3 regions of the Geobacillus sp. FJAT-46040 genome follow, and region 3 is predicted to be linked to each of the others. Evidence: riboswitches for the same ligand, from Rfam matches in the RefSeq annotation. Region 3 holds a riboswitch; each other region holds the start of a gene.

Region 1 (5,060 bases), 560 kb from region 3:
CTTTCCTTCCGGTTCCTGTCAGGACAACGATGACCGCCATCGCGATCATTAACACAACAGCGATCGTCGCCCCCATCCCCCAGTTTTGGGTGACGAGGAAGTGCTGCTCAATGGCCGTGCCGAGCGTAATGACGCGGTTGCCCGCAATGAGGCGCGTAATCATAAACAGCGACAACGCCGGGATAAACACCGCCTGGCAGCCGGCCTTCACCCCGCCAAGCGTGAGCGGGAAGACGACGCGGCGGAACGTCGTCCAAGCCGAAGCGCCCAAATCGCGGGCGGCATCGACAAGCGATGGCGGCAGCTCCTCCAGCGCGTTGAAAATCGGCAGCACCATAAACGGAATAAAAATGTACACCGACACAAAGACAAAACTGAAATCGGTGAACAACAGCTGCCGCGGCCCGACGCCCAGCGCTTTCAACAAAGCGTTGGCCAGCCCGTACGTGCCGAACAGCCCTAAAAACGCATACACCTTCAGCAGCAAATTCACCCACATCGGCAAAATAAGCAACAACAGCCATAGCTGCTTGTGCCGCGTCTTCGTCAGCCAATAGGCGGTCGGATAGCCGATGAGCAGCGACACAAGCGTGATTAAAAACGCATACCAAAACGAATACGCCATCATTTTCAAATAAATGGGCGTCCACACGGATTTGTAGTTGGACAACGTCCAATGGCCGTCAAGATCCAAAAACGATTCATACACCAAAAAGACAATCGGGGCCACGACAAACAGCACAAGCCAAATGCCATAAGGGATTAAATACCAGTTCCGCCACGCCCGTTCCGTCATGCGTCCTCATCCTCCTTTTCGAGTCGCATGACGTGAATCGCTTCCGGTTCAAAACGAAGGCCGACCGTTTCCCCGACTTCGGCCTTTTTCGTCGAATGGACAAGCCATTCGTTGCCGTTTTCGTCATAGCCGCAAATTTCATAATGGACACCGCGGAATAAGAGCGAATCGACGCGGATGACGATCTGCCCGTCTTCCGGCGCCGCGAGCTCCAAATCTTCCGGGCGGATGACGACATCGACCGGTTCGTTTGGCGCGAAGCCGCGGTCAACACACGCAAACTGTTTGCCGGCAAATTCGACGAGGAAATCGTCGATCATGCGCCCTGACAAAATGTTCGATTCGCCAATGAAATCGGCGACGAATCGATTGACAGGCTCATCGTAAATGTCTTTCGGCGTCCCAAACTGCTGAATTTTTCCTTTATTCAGAACAAAAATGTAATCGGACATCGCCAATGCTTCTTCTTGATCATGCGTGACAAAAATGAACGTAATCCCTAAGCGGCGCTGCAGTTCGCGAAGTTCGTACTGCATTTCCGTGCGCAGCTTCAAATCCAAGGCCGACAGCGGCTCATCCAAGAGCAAAACTTCTGGCTCATTCACAATCGCCCGCGCAATCGCGACGCGCTGGCGCTGACCGCCGGACATTTCTTGAATGCGGCGGCGCTCATAGCCTTCCAAGTTGACAAACCGAAGCGCTTCCCTCACTTTCTCGCGAATGTCGGTTTCTTTCATCTTTTTCACGCGCAAACCAAACGCAACGTTTTCAAACACATCGAGATGAGGGAACAATGCATAGTCTTGAAAAACAGTGTTGACTTGCCGCTTGTTCGGCGGGACGTTTTGAATCGGCTTTCCGTGGAAATAAATCGTTCCTTCCGTCGGCTCGATAAACCCGGCAATCAGCCGCAAAATCGTTGTCTTCCCACAACCCGACGGTCCAAGCAGCGTATAAAACTTCCCGCGCTCCATCGCAAAACTGACATCATCCAGTACGGCTGCGCCGTCGTATTCCTTCGTCACTCGCTCGAAGCGGATGATTTCTCCGTTCACTTTCAGCCCCCCATCTTCTTGATGTTCACTATTCCTAATTAGAACATAGGAGAGTAGAAAGTGCAACGGAAAAATATGCTTTCCGCCATGTCGGCGACTAAAAAACAAAAAGCGGCTGACTATTCCGCAGAACAGCTTCCAATTTTGCCCGCAATGCGGAAATCAGCTGTCTCATTGATCGTTTTTTTCAAATTTCCTTGCTTCACCGTATTGAATAATTTCGAAAAATACATTAAATTATATAGTAATCATCAAAACGCTGCCGCACAATTGCATACGGACATTCTTATCAAGAGAGGGGGAGGGACTGGCCCGGTGAACCCTCAGCAACCTGGCCCGCGGCCAAGGTGCTAAATCCAGACAGGCGGAAGCCTGGAAGATAAGAAGAAGCGAATGAAAAGTCTTCTTCTTAGAAGGCTTTTTTCTTTTACTACAACGAAATGGGGGAATCAAACGTGGGGCTGCTCGATGAGTTGAAACAACGCATTCTCATCGCCGACGGAGCGATGGGGACGCTGTTATATTCGCATGGCGTCGACCGTTGTTTTGAAGAATTGAATCTATCGAATCCAGACGAAATCATTCATATTCATGAAGCGTATATCGCGGCGGGCGCCGATGTCATTCAGACGAATACATACGGCGCCAACTATGTGAAACTCGCACGCTACGGCTTGCAAGACGAGGTGCCGGCGATCAATCGCGCCGCTGTAAGACTGGCGAAGCAAGCAGCCAATGGGGGGGCGTACGTGCTCGGAACGATCGGAGGGCTGCGCACATTGAACAAAAGCGTCGTACCGCTTGACGAAGTGAAGCGGACGTTTCGCGAGCAGCTGTTTGTGCTGCTTGCCGAAGGGGTTGATGGTGTGCTGCTGGAGACGTATTACGATTTGGAAGAGTTGGAGACGGTGCTTGCCATCGCGCGCAAAGAGACGGACTTGCCGATTATCGCCCATGTGTCGCTCCATGAAGTCGGCGTTTTGCAAGACGGCACGCCGCTCGCGGACGCCCTTAGCCGCCTGGAGGCGCTCGGGGCCGATGTTGTCGGGCTCAACTGCCGGCTTGGTCCGCACTATATGATTCAGTCGCTTGAGGAAGTGCCCCTGCCCAATCGCGCATTTTTGTCGGCGTATCCGAACGCGAGCCTCCCGGATTACCGCGACGGCCGGCTTGTCTATGAAACGAACGCGGAATATTTTGAAGAGGCGGCCAAAGCGTTCCGAGATCAAGGGGTGCGCTTGATCGGCGGGTGCTGCGGCACGACGCCGAAACATATTGAGGCAATGGCAAAGGCGCTCGCCGACCGGACGCCGGTGACGGAAAAAACGGTGAAGCGGCGCACGGCATCTGTATCGGTGCAAGCCGATCGGCCCGCGCCGACTCCGCTTCCCGAGCTCGCCCGCACGCGCCGCTCGGTCATTGTGGAGCTGGATCCGCCGAAAAAATTGGGGATTGACAAGTTTCTTGCTGGGGCGAAAGCGCTCCATGACGCTGGCATCGACGCGCTGACGTTGGCCGACAACTCGCTTGCTACGCCGCGCATCAGCAACGCCGCCGTCGCCACGATCGTGAAAGAGCGGCTCGGCGTCCGCCCGCTCGTGCATATTACGTGCCGCGACCGCAACTTGATCGGCCTGCAGTCGCATTTGATGGGGTTGCATACGCTCGGCATCACCGACGTGCTCGCTATTACCGGCGACCCGTCGAAAATCGGCGACTTCCCAGGAGCAACGTCGGTGTATGATTTATCATCGTTCGATTTGATCCGCTTGATCCGCCAGTTTAACGAAGGGCTGTCGTACTCGGGCAAACCGCTTGGGCAAAAAACGAACTTCTCGATCGGTGCGGCCTTCAATCCGAACGTCCGCCATTTGGATAAAGCAGTTGAGCGAATGGAGAAAAAAATTCAATGCGGCGCTCACTATTTCTTGACCCAACCGGTTTACTCGGAAGAAAAAATCGTGCAAATATATGAAGCAACGAAACATCTCGCCACGCCGATCTACATTGGCATTATGCCGCTGGTAAGCGCGCGCAACGCCGAGTTTTTGCACCATGAAGTGCCGGGGATCACCCTGTCGGACGAGATTCGCGCCCGCATGGCCGCCTGCGGCAGCGACCCGGTGCAAGCAGCCAAGGAAGGCATCGCTATCGCCAAATCGCTCATTGACGCTGCGTTTGATTTGTTTAACGGCATTTATTTGATCACGCCGTTTTTGCGCTATGACATGACGGTCGAGCTCGTCCGCTACATCCATGAAAAAGAAGCGGCCGCCAAAGAAAGGAAGGTTGTTCATGGCTAACATCACCTTAGAACAGCAGCTGCAGCGAAAAATTCTCGTCATTGACGGCGCGATGGGGACGATGATCCAAAGCGCCAACCTATCAGCCGCCGATTTTGGCGGCGAGGCGTATGAAGGGTGCAACGAATATTTGACCCTCACCGCCCCGCCTGTCATCCGCCGCATTCACGAAGCGTATTTGGAAGCGGGCGCTGACATCATCGAAACGAACACGTTCGGGGCGACGCGCATTGTGCTCGATGAATACAACCTCGGGCATTTGGCGCTCGAGTTGAACATCGAAGCGGCCAAGCTCGCCAAACAAGCGGCGGAGGCGTTCTCAACTCCCGACTGGCCGCGCTTTGTCGCCGGGTCGATGGGGCCGACGACGAAGACGTTGTCGGTGACAGGCGGCGCGACCTTTGAGGAACTCGTCGCCGCCTATGAAGAACAAGCGCGCGGGCTGCTGTTGGGCGGCGTCGATCTTCTGTTGCTGGAGACGTGCCAAGATACGTTGAACGTAAAAGCCGGATTTCTCGGCATTTCCAAGGCGTTTGAGGCGGTCGGCCGCCGCGTGCCGCTCATGATTTCCGGCACGATCGAGCCGATGGGCACGACGCTCGCCGGCCAGGCGATCGATGCGTTTTTCATCTCGGTGCGCCATATGAAGCCGATCGCCGTCGGCTTAAACTGCGCGACCGGCCCGGAGTTTATGACCGACCATTTGCGGACGCTCGCCTCGCTTGCGGATACGGCGGTCAGCTGCTATCCGAACGCCGGGCTGCCGGATGAAGAAGGCCGCTACCATGAAACGCCGGAGATGTTGGCAGAGAAAATCCGCCGCTTTGCCGAAAAGGGATGGATCAACATCGTCGGCGGGTGTTGCGGCACGACGCCGGACCATATTCGCGCCATCGCCGAAGCGGT
Region 2 (5,060 bases), 1.4 Mb from region 3:
AGCCGCTCAAGCATCACCGTTTCATTCGGATAGTAAAAGCAAAAGTTTAAATCGCCGCCGTCCCGGTCTTCCTCCTGATCGATCAAATAGTCGAGCAAAATGTGCAGTCCTTGAATGTACGGAAAATAACCGTCGCGCACTTGTCTCGCCATCTCCGGCGGCAGCGATTCGCCAAACGCATAGGCGACGAGGCAGAAAAAGCCGAGCGTCGAACCGGAGCAGGCGGAAAACTCATACCACTCCATCGGCGGCAAGGCGTCTTTGTATTGCGCGAACCATTTCTCCAGCCGCGGCACCCGCTCGCTCGCTTCAACATGTTTATGCACTTGCAAGTCGCAATAATATCCGGCCAATTCATGCAAAAATGGGGCGATCGTCTCATAATGGCGCACCGTCTTGAGCACCTCTTGGCACGTGCGGACAAGCGCCGGCAAATAGCCGCCGTCTTCCTGTTCGCGGCGATGGCGGTAATAGTTCGACGGCTCCGCGCCGATCGTCAAAGCGTCCGGCATCGAATCGTGCAAGGCGCGAAAGTCGAGCGGATCGAGCGAGGTGCTGCGGTCGCACAAATTATCCAAATAATCGCTGATCGTCTGGTAAGCAACGATAAAGCGGATGCAATCCTCCATGTTTTCTCCGGCCAAGAGCGCCAAAATGGAGCCGCCTTCGCAATGGAACGTTTTCGAAGCGATGCTCGCGAGCGCCTGGCGCCGCAATTCCGGGTCGGGAATGCGCTCGGCCTGGCGCCGCCAATAGGCAAGCTCGCGGTGGACAAGCGGAAGCACGTCACGATACACCATTTTCATCAAGGCGATGGGGTTTTTCGGAATGTTCAATCGACTCACCTCAGGTGCAAACACCATGGTCTCGTCTCCTAGCATTTCCATCTTATCGGCAACCAAAATTGTTTCGCGTCTGAACAGCTTGCGATCTCGTCTTCCAGTATTGCCATCAATGCGGCTGGGGCAAACCATAAAAGGGTTGGCGACGGAATGAAAAAGCCGCTCAACAACGGTTCTTCTCACGTTGAGAAGCTTTGTGAAATCGGATCTTCTTCCCCGATCCCAACCACTCATCGGGCGAAACGAAACGTTTTTCACCAATCCCGATTAGGCGCGCTCGCTTTCGTTGGCGATTTGGACGCAGCGTTGTACAATACATGGTGAACGATCGATTTTGCAACAGAAAGGAACGAACGCCCATGATTTACCCATACAAAGGCAAAACGCCGAAAATTGCCGCCTCCGCCTTTATCGCCGACTATGTGACGATCACCGGCGATGTCGTGATCGGCGAAGAGACAAGCATTTGGTTCAATACCGTCATTCGCGGCGATGTGGCGCCAACGGTGATTGGCAACCGGGTCAATATTCAGGATAACTCAATTTTGCATCAAAGTCCAAACAATCCGCTTATCATTGAGGACGGGGTGACAGTCGGCCATCAAGTCATTTTGCACAGCGCCATCGTTCGCAAAAACGCGCTCATCGGCATGGGCTCAATCATTTTGGACCGCGCGGAAATCGGGGAAGGCGCGTTTATCGGCGCCGGCAGTTTAGTGCCGCCGGGCAAAAAAATTCCGCCCAACACGCTCGCCCTCGGCCGGCCGGCGAAAGTCGTCCGCGAACTGACGGAAGACGATATCCGCGAAATGGAGCGCATCCGCCGCGAATATGTCGAGAAAGGGCAGTATTACAAAGCGCTGCAGCAACAGCGGACATCGTGCGCCGACAAAAAAGAGCTGCCGTGATCAGGCAGCTCTTTTTCTTTCATCACTTGTCCGCCAACGCCAGCGCTTGTTCTTTCAACAAGGCGGCTTTGTCGGTGCGCTCCCACGGCAGGTCGATGTCCGTACGCCCAAAATGGCCGTAAGCAGCCGTCTGTTTGTAAATCGGGCGGCGAAGGTCGAGCATTTTGATGATGCCCGCTGGGCGGAGATCGAAGTTGTTGCGCACGACTTCAATCAAAATGTCTTCCGACACTTTGCCGGTGCCGAACGTATCGATCGAAATCGAAACTGGGCGGGCGACGCCGATCGCGTAGGCAAGCTGCACTTCGCATTTGTCGGCCAGTCCTGCCGCGACGATGTTTTTCGCGACATAGCGGGCCGCATACGCTGCCGAGCGGTCGACTTTCGTCGGATCTTTGCCCGAGAACGCGCCACCGCCGTGGCGGGCGTAGCCGCCGTACGTATCGACGATGATTTTGCGCCCCGTCAACCCAGCATCCCCTTGCGGACCGCCGATGACAAACCGTCCTGTCGGGTTGATGAAATATTTCGTGTTCTCATCAAGCAGCTCCGCGGGCACGACCGGCTTGATGACCTGCTCTTTAATGTCGCGCTGGATTTGCTCTTGCGTAATTTCCGGATGGTGCTGCGCGGAAACGACGATCGTATCGACGCGCACCGGTTTGCCGTTTTCATCGTATTCGATCGTCACTTGCGTTTTTCCGTCCGGCCGCAAGTACGGCAAGACGTCCGTTTTGCGCACTTCCGCCAATCGGCGCGCCAAGCGGTGCGCAAGCGAAATCGGCAGCGGCATCAATTCTTCCGTCTCATTGCAGGCGAACCCAAACATCAATCCTTGGTCGCCGGCGCCGATCGCTTCAATTTCCTCGTCAGTCATCTGACCTTCGCGCGCCTCGAGCGCCCGGTCCACCCCCATCGCAATGTCCGGCGATTGTTCGTCAATCGACGTCAGCACCGCGCACGTATCAGCGTCAAATCCGTATTTGGCGCGCGTGTAGCCGATCTCCCGAACCGTATCGCGGACGATGCGCGGAATGTCCACGTATGTTGATGTCGTGATTTCCCCGCTCACGAGCACCAGCCCGGTCGTGACGCTCGTTTCGCAGGCGACGCGGGCGTTTGGATCTTTTTCCAAAATGGCATCCAAAATGGCGTCAGAAATTTGGTCGCAAATTTTATCCGGATGTCCTTCCGTCACAGACTCTGAAGTAAACAAGCGGCGTTTGGCTGACATTCGGTTTGTTTCCTCCTCTTGGCATAATGTGGCGACACGGAACTCATTTCCCTTTTTCCCTTCGCAATATAAAAAACCTTTCCTGTAACGGCTGAGGAAAGGTCATGGCAATCGTATTGCTTCCTTTCACTCTTATCGTTCAAGGACTGCGCCTTGCCACAGGTTAGCACCATTTCACACATGTACAGTTGTGACGGTTGCTGGGCTTCATCGGGCCTGTCCCTCCACCGGCTCGGGATAAGAGTATCCGTTCAATGACTTATCTTATCGCAACGGAATCGGCAAAGTCAACTATCAAAATTCATTTTTTATCATTTCCAGCCGCGAAAATTCTTTCCTCAAGGAAATCGACACATTGGGCAAAATAAAGTTTGAAAAACCCACACAATTAGTATGGACTATTAATAAAAATGTGTTATACTATTTTCAAGAGTGATTACAAAAAGAAGGCAGGTTTTGAATATGGGGATCGCAAACATGACGAATAAGCTTGATTTATTGCTGCAAAAACCGTACGTGCATCATCAACTGTCCGTCGCCGAGCTCGTTGAGAAAGTCCTGCAACGGAACGAAGGACGGCTGACGCACACCGGAGCCGTCGCGGTGACAACCGGCAAGTACACAGGGCGGTCGCCGAAAGACAAATACATCGTCGAAGAACCGTCAACGAAGCAAACGATCGACTGGGGCGCGGTCAACCAGCCGATGTCTCCGGAGACGTTTGATAAACTGTACGACAAAGTGCTCGACTATTTAATGAAGAAAGATGAACTGTTCGTGTTTAAAGGCTTTGCCGGCGCCGATCCGAAATACCGGCTGCCGATTCAAGTCGTCAACGAATTCGCCTGGCACAACTTGTTCGTCCATCAGCTGTTCATTCGGCCGAGCGCCGCAGAGCTCGCCGCGCACGAGCCGCAATTCACCGTCATTTGCGCGCCGAACTTTAAAGCCGACCCGAAAGTTGACGGCACGCGCTCGGAAGCGTTCATCATCATCTCGTTTGAACGGCGCACCGTGTTGATCGGCGGCACCGAGTATGCCGGCGAAATGAAAAAATCGATTTTCTCGGTGATGAACTATTTGCTGCCGGAACAAGGCATCCTGCCGATGCACTGCTCGGCCAACGTCGGCCAGGAAGGCGACGTCGCCCTCTTTTTCGGCTTGTCGGGAACGGGAAAAACGACGCTCTCGACCGACCCGAACCGCCGCTTGATCGGCGATGATGAGCACGGCTGGTCAAACCGCGGCATTTTCAACATCGAAGGCGGCTGCTATGCGAAATGCATCAACCTATCGCGCGAGAAAGAGCCGCAAATTTTTGACGCCATCGGCTTCGGCGCGGTGCTCGAAAACGTCGTCCTCGACGACGCGACGCGGGTGCCGAATTACGACGACGGCACGCTGACGGAAAACACGCGCGCCTCCTACCCGCTTCAGGCGATCAAAAACATCATCGACCCAAGCGTCGCCGGCCATCCGTCCACGATCGTGTTTTTGACGGCTGATGCGTTCGGCGTCCTGCCGCCAATCAGCAAGCTGACGCGTGAACAGGCGATGTACCATTTCTTAAGCGGCTACACAAGCAAACTCGCCGGCACCGAACGCGGCGTCACCGAACCGGAAGCAACGTTCTCAACGTGCTTTGGCGCACCGTTTTTGCCGCGCCCGGCCGTCGAATACGCGGAAATGCTCGGGCAAAAAATCGCCGAACACAACGTCCGCGTCTTTTTGGTCAACACCGGCTGGACAGGGGGACCGTACGGCGTCGGCAGCCGCATGAAGCTCGCCTACACCCGGGCGATGGTGCAAGCCGCCGTCGAAGGGGAGCTGGACAACGTCGAAACGGTGCAAGACCCGATTTTCGGCCTCGCTATCCCAACCCACGTCCCCGGCGTGCCGGATGACGTCCTGCAGCCGCAAAACACATGGGCTGACAAACAAGCATACGAACAAAAAGCAAAAGAGCTGGCGCAAAAGTTCCGCGCCAACTTCCGAAAGTTCGCCCATATCGACCCGACGATCGAAAAACTCGGCGGACCGCTCGTTTAACAAGAACCCAGCCGGACAGGGAACCGT
Region 3 (5,060 bases):
GTCCAACGGCCGGCGTCTGGCGGTTGATACATGAGACCATCTCCTTTCCATCATCCGCTGCTTGTTTCTTTCGCCACAGCTTTGCCGTTCTCCTCCCCATGCACGCGAAAAGAGGAAATCGCCGCCGTTTGGCGAATAAAAAACATGATTGACAACAGAAAGGGTGTTCCACATGAAGCCAATGACCAACTTGCACGCTGTCATCGCCGGTCAAAGCGCGCCGCCCCCATGCGACGAAACGCTCGGCGTCCGCCTGACGGAAGCCCGAGACGGCTATGCGAAAGGGGTATGGACGATCCATGAATCGCTCCTCAACGGCAACGGGGTGATCATGGGCGGGTTCGTCGGAGCGGCGGCGGACATTCTCATGGCGTATGCGGTGACGACCTTGCTTCGCGATGACCAAATGCACGCCTCCATCAACTTGCAGACGACGTTTCACCGCCCAGCGGCGGCTGGAGAAGCCGAAATCGAGGCGCGGGTGGAAAAGTTCGGGAAAACCGTCGCCTATGTAACCGCCATCGTGCGGCAAAACGGCAAAGAGGTGGCGAGCGCCACGTCGTCGGTGCTGATCATGGACAAACCGTGAAGGTGATGGATCTCCAAAAGGCGTTTTTGCGCATGCTCGTTCTCCTTGGATTCGACGAGTCCAAACAGCAGCTGCTGTTGTTGTTTTGAAACGCATGGAAAGCGATGATCAGAGGAATCCGAGAAAACCGGTGAAAAACGATGATGTTCGCCAAATCGGTGGTTTTGTTGAAAAAGGAGAACCAATTTCACAAGGTTTCCCCACTTGAGAAGAGGCGTTGTCGAGTTGCCTTTTTCATGACATCATCAGTCCTCAATGGCGAAACGAGGTGAGGCGCAGCCGTTTTCGACCAGTTGCCAAGCGCCGGAGAAAGCGCTGTCAAAAACAGCCGCTCTCCGGCGCCTTTCGTTGCTTGTTACCCACGGACAAACGTTTTCGGCATTACGACGGCGACGACTTGCCCGCGGGCGCACAGTTCGCCGTTGGCGAACACTCCGGTGTCCACTTTCCATTTTTTCGGATGAATCTCCATCACAGTGCCGACGGCGACAAGCGGCACTCCATGCAGCGTCGGCTTGACGAAATCGACGTGAAGCGACGCAGTGACAAAGCGCGGCGGCGTTTCCCCGCTCCCTGGTTCATGGCCGTTTTTCCGATGCAAGGCAAGCGCCGCTGAACCGGTGCCGTGGCAATCAATGAGCGAGGCGATCAGCCCGCCGTACACAAACCCTGGAATCGCCGTATGTTCCGGACGCGGCGTATACACCGTCACCGTTTTGTCGCCCCGCCACCCGGTGCGGAAATGGTGACCTTGTTCATTCAGACGCCCGCAGCCATAGCACCAAGCGAATTCATCAGGGTAGTCGTCTTGAATCGCGTGCACGATCATTTCTTCCACGTCATCCTCCCCCTCTCTTTTTCTAGTATACCATTGAATCGAGAAGACGACGACTCCTACATGGACGGTTGTTGTCTAGCGGCAGGCAAGGCCATACGAAGAAAAATGGAACGAAGCGCCAATCGCCAGACGGCAAATTCATAGGCGGCCCAAACAGCTGGCCGCCTAGCGTGACGCCATTTATCGAGCAGGCTCGTAAAACTCGATCCATTCGCCGTCGGGCCCGAGGAAGAACAAATATTTGGCCCCGTTCGGAAGTGTCGTTATTTCTTCCCACACAAGCGGCACACCGAGCGACTGAAGCCGTTCTTTCTCCTGCTCAATGCCTTCCACCGTAAACGCCACATGGTGCACTTTTCCTTCCGTCGGCAAATCCGGATTGTATCCTTCGATCAGCTCGACAATGATCGAGCCGCCAATCCCTAAAAACGCCAATTTCATCGTGCCGTTCGTATGAATCATTTCGTCGAGCAGCTCCAAGCCGACAACATTTTGATAAAACTCTTTCGATGCTTCGATGTCTTTCACTTGAATGCCGACATGTTCAAATTTTTTGACTGCCATTCGTCCCTCTTCCTTTCTATGACTCCATTAACCATACAGCTTGTAAATACGGCGTCATCTGCATCGGGAAAATCCCTTTTTTCCCAAGCTCTGTCCATATGTAGCGGTCAAGGGCGTACGGTCCGTCCGCCTTCCATTCGTCCGCCTCGCTGTCGGTCAACAACACTGAAAAGGTTGTCCCTTGCGCTTTCCCATACAAGTGGGTATATCCGCCCCCGCGGTCGACATGAACCGCCGCTTCAGGGTCAAACCGAATCAGCTCCGCCTGCACGCAGCGCATGACACAAACGGCGAACGCAGCGGCACGGAGATGAGCGGCCATGCAAGCGCGGAGCGAAACCGCCTCCTCCACTGTTTCTCCTTCACCCCCTATCGACAAAAACCCCTTTCGCCTCGGAATGATGCGAAAGGGGGCAACCGTTCTTATCATCCAAAGCGAGACCGCTTTGCGGGTGTTAGCACCTTGCCGGCGGCAGGTTGCTGTGGGGTCATCAAGCCCGTTCTCTCGCCCACTCTTGATAAGACGTATGCAATTTGTCTTCTATCTTATCATACATCATCAAAGGCAACAATCGTCATTGTTCGACTTCCGGTTGCTCGGACGTGACGCCGACATCTTTCCACGTCAGCTTCGAGCTCGGGTCAACCGTGAAGTTAGCGACGCGGTTGTTGACGGCATAAATGGCCGAACGATACAACGTCGGGATGACCGGCACTTCTTCGTTCATCAACTTTTGCCATTCACTGTAAATTTTCCGACGATATTCTTTGTCAAACGCCTGTTCGGAATGGCCTTTTTCCAACAGTTCATCGTTTTTCTCATTCACCCAGCGCGAGTAGTTGAACATGACGTTGCGGCCGTACAATCCGTACGGGTCGACGTCCGTTCCAGTTCCCCAAGCGGCGGCGTAGACATCCACTTTCGGATCGTCTTTTTCGACCATATCGTAGAAGGAGTTGAACTCCGCCAAGCGTCCGTCTACAAGCTGAACATCGAGGCCCACATCTTTCCAGGATTGCATATAAAATTTGGCCAGCGGTTCAGCGATGTCCCCACCGCTCATCGCCAAGAAGTTGATCTTGAATTTTTTACCGTTTGGATCTTCGCGGAGGCCATCGCCATCTACATCTTTATATCCCGCTTCATCCAGCAATTGTTTCGCTTTTTCCGGATTGTACGTATATCCTTTGATGGAGCTGTCATGATAGCCCGGGAACGACGGCGGAATGAGCGTGTTCGCCGGGAAGCGCAAGCCATGATACAGGCGGTCAGCCACCTCTTGGTTGTTGACGGCATACGCCATCGCTTGGCGCAGTTTTTTGTTTTGGAATTTCGGATTGTCCATTACGTTTTCCTGCTTTTTCGCATCCCAATGGCCGAGTTTAACGCTTGGCCGACGAAATTTATGCACAGCATCATCACTAAAATAAGCAATGACGCAGGCAACCAAACCCACCATTTGTTTTGCAAAACATCCGGGTTGGTCGCATAGCTGACCAACGTCCCTAAGCTCGGCGTGCTCTCCGGCAGCCCGAAGCCAAGATACGTGAGCCCGGACTCGATGCCGATGTTGCCCGCCAAATTTAACGTCAAATTGACGATAATGATCGAGCTGAGGTTGGGCAAAATTTGAAAAATAATGATTTTCCAATCTGGCGTGCCGAGCGTTTTTGACGCGCTGACATAATCCAGCTCGCGCTCGGCCAGCGTTTTGGCGCGGATCAGCCGGGCTTTGCCCGTCCACAAAAACGCGCTCATGATCAAAATGAACGTCAATACATTATATTTAGGCACAATGGCGACAAAAACAATAACGAGCATCAAAAACGGCAGAACGAGAATGAAATCGATGATGCGCATAATGACATTGTCAATCCAGCCGCCGAAATAGCCGGCCACAAGCCCCACCACAAGGCCGATCGCACCTGTGATTAGCGTAATCGCCAGGCCGATCGTAAAGTAATTGCGGGCTCCAATGATCAGCTGGCCGAACACATCGCGGCCGCCATAATCGGTGCCAAGCCAATGTTCCGCCGATGGCGGCGAATGAATGGCCAAAAAGTCTACCTTTACAATTTCCTCTACTCGACAAACAGAGGAGGGCGATGCTGTTTCATTTTTTCCGCCCCGTAACGTGCAAGCCAAAACGCAAAAACGCAGATGCCCATGACGAGACATCTGCGTTTTTCCATCATTTAAACGACCGCGCCGCTTGCACTGCTTTTTTCCATCCTTCATAGAGAGCGGTACGCTTGTCGTCATCCATCTTCGGCTCAAACCGGCGCTCGAGCTGCCATTGGGCGGCGATGTCATCTCGGCTGTTCCAGTAGCCGACCGCCAGCCCGGCCAAATACACCGCACCCAAGGCCGTCGTTTCATTCACAACCGGACGTTCGATCGGAACGGCAAGCAAATCGCTCTGGAATTGCATAAGGAAATTGTTTTTTACCGCCCCGCCGTCAACGCGCAACGTGGTCAGCGAGATGCCGGAATCGGCTTCCATGGCGGCGAGCACATCTTTTGTCTGGTAAGCGAGCGATTCCAAGGTGGCCCGGATGAAATGCTCTTTCGTTGTGCCGCGCGTGAGGCCAAACACCGCCCCGCGCACTTCGCTGTCCCAATACGGCGTGCCAAGCCCGACGAACGCTGGGACGACATACACCCCGTCGGTCGACTCGACTTTTTCGGCGTACGCTTCGCTGTCAGCCGCCGTTTTGATCATCCGCAAGCCGTCGCGCAGCCATTGAATGGCCGAACCGGCGACGAAAATGCTGCCTTCAAGGGCGTATTCAACCTTGCCGTCAATTCCCCAGGCGATCGTTGTGAGCAGCCCGTGTTTCGATTGCACCGCTTTTTCCCCCGTATTCATCAGCATAAAGCAGCCGGTGCCGTACGTATTTTTCGCCATCCCTTCCGTAAAGCACGCCTGGCCGAACAAAGCCGCCTGCTGGTCGCCCGCGGCGCCTGCGATCGGCACCTCCACGCCGAAGAAATGATACGGAACCGTTTTCGCGTATACTTCCGAGGACGGGCGCACCTCAGGAAGCATCGCCTTTGGCACGTTTAAA

What was found. Region 3 has a riboswitch for S-adenosylmethionine ahead of CD000_RS08645 (hypothetical protein). Riboswitches for the same ligand answer to the same signal wherever they lie in the genome.
Region 1: another riboswitch for S-adenosylmethionine. It lies ahead of CD000_RS11675 (bifunctional homocysteine S-methyltransferase/methylenetetrahydrofolate reductase); the one in region 3 lies ahead of CD000_RS08645 (hypothetical protein).
Region 2: another riboswitch for S-adenosylmethionine. It lies ahead of metK (methionine adenosyltransferase); the one in region 3 lies ahead of CD000_RS08645 (hypothetical protein).

Annotation. Positions count from the first base shown of each region.
Region 1 covers NZ_NISS01000001.1:2,202,771-2,207,830, forward strand. Annotated here, with positions in the region: gene CD000_RS11665 (ABC transporter permease) at 1-796, opposite strand, end outside; gene CD000_RS11670 (ABC transporter ATP-binding protein) at 793-1,851, opposite strand; SAM riboswitch class I at 2,135-2,237, shown strand; gene CD000_RS11675 (bifunctional homocysteine S-methyltransferase/methylenetetrahydrofolate reductase) at 2,307-4,154, shown strand; gene metH (methionine synthase) at 4,147-5,060, shown strand, end outside.
Region 2 covers NZ_NISS01000001.1:212,445-217,504, reverse strand. Annotated here, with positions in the region: gene CD000_RS01205 (tetraprenyl-beta-curcumene synthase family protein) at 1-863, opposite strand, end outside; gene CD000_RS01200 (gamma carbonic anhydrase) at 1,202-1,750, shown strand; gene metK (methionine adenosyltransferase) at 1,773-2,984, opposite strand; SAM riboswitch class I at 3,114-3,228, opposite strand; gene pckA (phosphoenolpyruvate carboxykinase (ATP)) at 3,447-5,033, shown strand.
Region 3 covers NZ_NISS01000001.1:1,638,190-1,643,249, forward strand. Annotated here, with positions in the region: gene hutG (formimidoylglutamase) at 1-32, opposite strand, end outside; gene CD000_RS08630 (PaaI family thioesterase) at 173-589, shown strand; gene CD000_RS08635 (PaaI family thioesterase) at 945-1,427, opposite strand; gene CD000_RS08640 (VOC family protein) at 1,608-1,991, opposite strand; gene CD000_RS08645 (hypothetical protein) at 2,008-2,343, opposite strand; SAM riboswitch class I at 2,412-2,516, opposite strand; partial or broken gene CD000_RS08650 (ABC transporter substrate-binding protein) at 2,567-3,376, opposite strand; partial or broken gene CD000_RS08655 (ABC transporter permease) at 3,337-4,074, opposite strand; gene glpK (glycerol kinase GlpK) at 4,184-5,060, opposite strand, start outside.